DNA from 2 places in the Paenibacillus sp. FSL K6-2862 genome. Region 2 is predicted to be linked to the other one. Evidence: riboswitches for the same ligand, from Rfam matches in the RefSeq annotation. Region 2 holds a riboswitch; the other holds the start of a gene.

Region 1 (2,203 bases), 2.9 Mb from region 2:
AGAATATCATGCAGCTCTTCTTTTCCATGAATATCATTTCCATCAATGATTACTGTCTTCATACCATCCTACCTTTGGTCATTTGATTTGTTCAAACGTGCGATAATGATCGGTTGTCTTGTATATTAAGCCATCACTGGAATAGAGGATTCGGTCACTCCCCCGGGTTCCACCGGAATAATTGATATCTGCCTCGTACCACGTTCTTCCCTTTTTCTTGGGTAACAGGCCTTCCCGATTCTGAAAAATATCACCGCCGATACTTTTGCCTGGGGCCACATCTTGCAAATTTCCTTCACTTGGTTCCCAGCCTAAAGCTCTGGCCTCCTTCTTGGTAATATAATTATCCGGAAGTTCCTGATGCTCGGCAAGATAATTGGCAACATCATCAAATTGGTTCAAGACAGCACGAGTCTGGTTCGGTTCATCTACAGATAGCGATTCAAGTGAACAACCTGCGAACAGCATCGTCGCAAGAATAATGAGTACAGCACCTAGCCATTTTTTAATATACACTGCTTATAATCTCCTTTTAATCTTCTTAACTCAAAAAAGTATATACCAATCTGCACACCGTTCCAAGTATAGCTAAAAGTTAAAAGGATTGATGTACATTTCAAAATGAAGTACTATCAATGTAATATGGTCATATGTAACTGGCGAACACGGTGAACCGTGAGGGAGCATATGATGTCTAATCAAGCCGTACGCCTGGGCAGAGGTAAGGAAGTTTTATTTCCTTGCCTCTTTTTATTTGGAAAGGGCGATGATGAGCATGAGTACAGAGAAGCTAATGTTGAATGGACAAACGGTAGCAGACTTCATGAAGAAAGAGATGACTGCGAAGGTTGCCGGGTTGAAGGAGAAAGGAATCACGCCTTGTCTGGCTACTATTTTGGTTGGTGATGATCCCTCATCAGAAACGTATGTACGAATGAAAGGCAATGCATGTGCCCGAATAGGGGTACATTCGATTAAAGTGGTTTTGCCTGCGGAGACCACAACGGAACAATTGATTCAGGAAATAACCAAATTAAATGAAGATGTATCCGTTCATGGCATTCTGTTGCAGCACCCGGTACCGCATCATATTGATGAAAGAGCCGCTTTTGATGCAATAAGCATAGAGAAAGACGTGGATGGCGTTACCACTTTAGGGTTTGCGTTAAATGCCTTTGGAGTCGCCGCTTTCCCTTCCTGCACACCACAAGCGATTATCCGTATTCTGGATTTCTATAACATTCCCATCGAAGGCAAGCATGCTGTGGTCATAGGAAGAAGTCCAATTCTGGGTAAACCCGTTTCAGCCATGCTGCTTAACCGAAATGCAACGGTAACTACTTGTCACTCCAAAACCGTCAATCTGGAAGAAATCGTGAAATCGGGAGATATTGTGATTGCTGCCGTTGGCAAAGCCTGTTTTGTAAAAGGAAGCTGGATTAAACCTGGTGCAGTTGTCATTGATGCAGGCTACAATAAAGGCAATATCGGTGATGTGGACTATTCATCCTGCTTGACTCCGTCATCTGCCATTACACCCGTACCAGGCGGGGTGGGTCCCGTAACCATTGCTACACTGATCGAACACACGATCAAATCAGCCTGCATGCAATCTGAAAAAACATCATAATGTGTATGAAAGCACGCAAAGCTCACTCGTTTCATGAGGGCTTTACGTGCTTCTTAGTGTAAAAAAGTAAGGGCTAATGTATATTGAAAGTTCGTACGTCTGCTAATTCAATTTTCGTTACTACTTAACTGTTCATGTTCTTTTATTTTTTGGCATATTGTAAAATGGCCGTCGCCGCACGAATACGAAGTTCCTCATCTTCGCTCTGTAATGCATTCTTTAGTACATCGAGAGCTTCCTGTACCGTCCCGTCATCTACGCCAAACGAATGTTGAACTGCCGTTTCTGTTTCGGGAGTTCTTGAAAGCCACGGATCCAATTGAGCCTGTGAGAGTGGATACTCGAATGTTGAAATAATCGAAGCACTCGAAATCAGAGCACGTACCTTATCGTTTATCTCTCTCAGTGGAATGCGCCCCAACCACGTTACGCCTCTCCGATGACATATCGAATCTTCTCCAGTGCTAACGGAATCATCGTAAAAATAGTCACCCACATCCCCAACATATACCCACTCATCGTCATAAATTAAGACATGATCTCCATCCTGCATGATGTTTACAAATGTCTGTA
Region 2 (2,203 bases):
TCGGATGCAATCCAGCAGCAACCAGTCCTGCAATGTGGGCCATGTCCACCATGAACAATGCGCCTACATCATTGGCGATAGAAGCCATTTTTTCGAAATCAATGGTACGCGGGTATGCACTTGCGCCTGCTACAATCAGACGAGGACGGTGCTTGAACGCTGCTTTACGCACTTCATCATAATCGATCAAGAATGTATCTTCCTGTACGCCATAGGCCACGAAGTTGTAGAGCAAACCAGATGCATTCACCGGGCTGCCGTGAGTCAGGTGTCCACCATGGGCAAGATTCATACCCAGTACCGTGTCACCAGGTTTCAATGCTGCAAGGTAAACTGCCATATTTGCTTGTGCACCGGAGTGAGGCTGTACGTTTACGTGCTCAGCTCCAAACAGTTCCTTCGCACGGTCACGTGCGATATCTTCCACGACATCCACGTGCTCGCAGCCACCATAATAACGTTTGCCTGGGTATCCTTCAGCGTACTTGTTTGTCAGTACAGATCCAAGTGCCTCAATTACCGCTTCACTTACGATGTTCTCGGATGCAATCAGCTCAATGTTGTTCTGTTGGCGTTTCAGTTCCAAATTCATCGCTTCAAGTACTGCAGGGTCATTCTTACGCAATTGTTCCATGTTTAAATTCCTCCCAGTATATTTAGTGAAGTTATAAAGCAAAATTGATGTTTACACGAAAACGGAGAGTGCAGGACCAATCTAAAGAAACGAAGTGTTCGCCTTTATCACCGGATTTCCCCTTTAAAAGGGGATTCAAAAAATCTGGGGATAACAGCGATCGGAAGATGGTACTGCAATCGTAGTTAGGAGTGTAACCTTTCAGTTTCGCTTTATAGTAGGTTGAAGATTTAGTCGCAAAATGTCGAATCTGGTTGCTCTTCCATCTGATACACCGCACGTTCGCCGCCAATCAGCTTCGGACGGGTCAAGGCTGTCGTCACACGGGCTTCCCCGATGTAGCGAAGCGTTGTACGGAAGGGGACCGCCACATGCCGCAAGTGCATGCCAATCATCGTTTCCCCGATATCCACTCCTGCATGAGCCTGCACATGTTCAGCCAGACAAGGATCACTCAGCGAACGATATGCTGCGGATGCCATGGAACCGCCTGCCTTGGGAACCGGTACGGCGCCCACTTCAGTCAAACCAAGACGTGTGAGCAGTGAACGTTCCATCACCAATGCGCGATTCAAGTGTTCACAGCACTGAAACACAGGATCGAAGCCGAATTCCTGCTGCACCTCGCGAATCCCTGCAAGAAGCTGCTGTGCTACATCAACGGCACCACTCGTACCAATCTTTTGGCCTGCAACCTCGCTTGTGCTTGTACCGATCACAACGATCTGTCCAGGTCCAAGCTTTCCGGCAAGTGCCAGTTCACGCAGAATGGTTACGGTCTGTTCCTGCAATCCGGGTTGATCCGAATCTAACTCAATAGTCATCCTATCGCCTCCCGATAAAATCATGCCTGACTCCCACACGGCTGCCCGCTCTTGTATGCATGCACGGCATTTCAGGTACTATTATAGCGAATAATCAGATGAAAGACGAAAAAAAGAGCAGTCTGCGGGTATCGCAGAATTGCTCTTTTGCCCAGGCGACCGGCCGTTTGTTCCGGTGCTCCATTGTGGTTGTGCCCACTTCGTCGCCAGTTACACCGGATCCCTGTTTTCCCCTTCATCATAAAACAACCCACGCTTAAAATCAACGGGTAATTTACATTACATGTCCGTTTTTGCATAACAAATTAATTTAAAAATTCAATCTTCACTGCCTAATTACTATGACCTGCACAATCCCGGTTTATCCCAACTTGTCCAGGAGACGATCCAGCGCAGTTCTGATCTCCGCAGCGGCGATATTATAATCATCACGACTGCCGCCAAACGGGTCAGATATATCAAAGCTTGGAATACGCTGCCGGATCTCGATCACGCGCTCACGCTCTGATGCCAGAATCTCCTGACCGAGTGCACGCTTCAACTCCAGTGTGGCGAACAGGCTGTCCAGTTCCTGAAGATCATTCAGGACCTGATTATCATTCTCTACATACTCTTTCAGCGTGTACGTCTTGTGTACCGAATCCGGAAAAACCTGCAGGACATGCTGTTTATGGCTTCGCGTTAACGTAAGGACCAAATCTGCCCAGCCAATCAGGCTCGCGTTAAGCTGTGTGGAATGACCAGG

What was found. Region 2 has a riboswitch for ZMP and ZTP ahead of MHB82_RS27365 (TIGR01440 family protein). Riboswitches for the same ligand answer to the same signal wherever they lie in the genome.
Region 1: another riboswitch for ZMP and ZTP. It lies ahead of MHB82_RS14205 (bifunctional 5,10-methylenetetrahydrofolate dehydrogenase/5,10-methenyltetrahydrofolate cyclohydrolase); the one in region 2 lies ahead of MHB82_RS27365 (TIGR01440 family protein).

The regions. Positions count from the first base shown of each region.
Region 1 is NZ_JBBOSN010000001.1:3,109,567-3,111,769, reverse strand. It holds gene MHB82_RS14215 (barstar family protein) at 1-62, opposite strand, end outside; gene MHB82_RS14210 (ribonuclease domain-containing protein) at 79-468, opposite strand; ZMP/ZTP riboswitch at 643-724, shown strand; gene MHB82_RS14205 (bifunctional 5,10-methylenetetrahydrofolate dehydrogenase/5,10-methenyltetrahydrofolate cyclohydrolase) at 776-1,630, shown strand; gene MHB82_RS14200 (hypothetical protein) at 1,773-2,203, opposite strand, start outside.
Region 2 is NZ_JBBOSN010000001.1:6,034,839-6,037,041, forward strand. It holds gene glyA (serine hydroxymethyltransferase) at 1-634, opposite strand, end outside; gene MHB82_RS27365 (TIGR01440 family protein) at 865-1,458, opposite strand; ZMP/ZTP riboswitch at 1,601-1,682, opposite strand; gene MHB82_RS27370 (low molecular weight protein arginine phosphatase) at 1,820-2,203, opposite strand, start outside.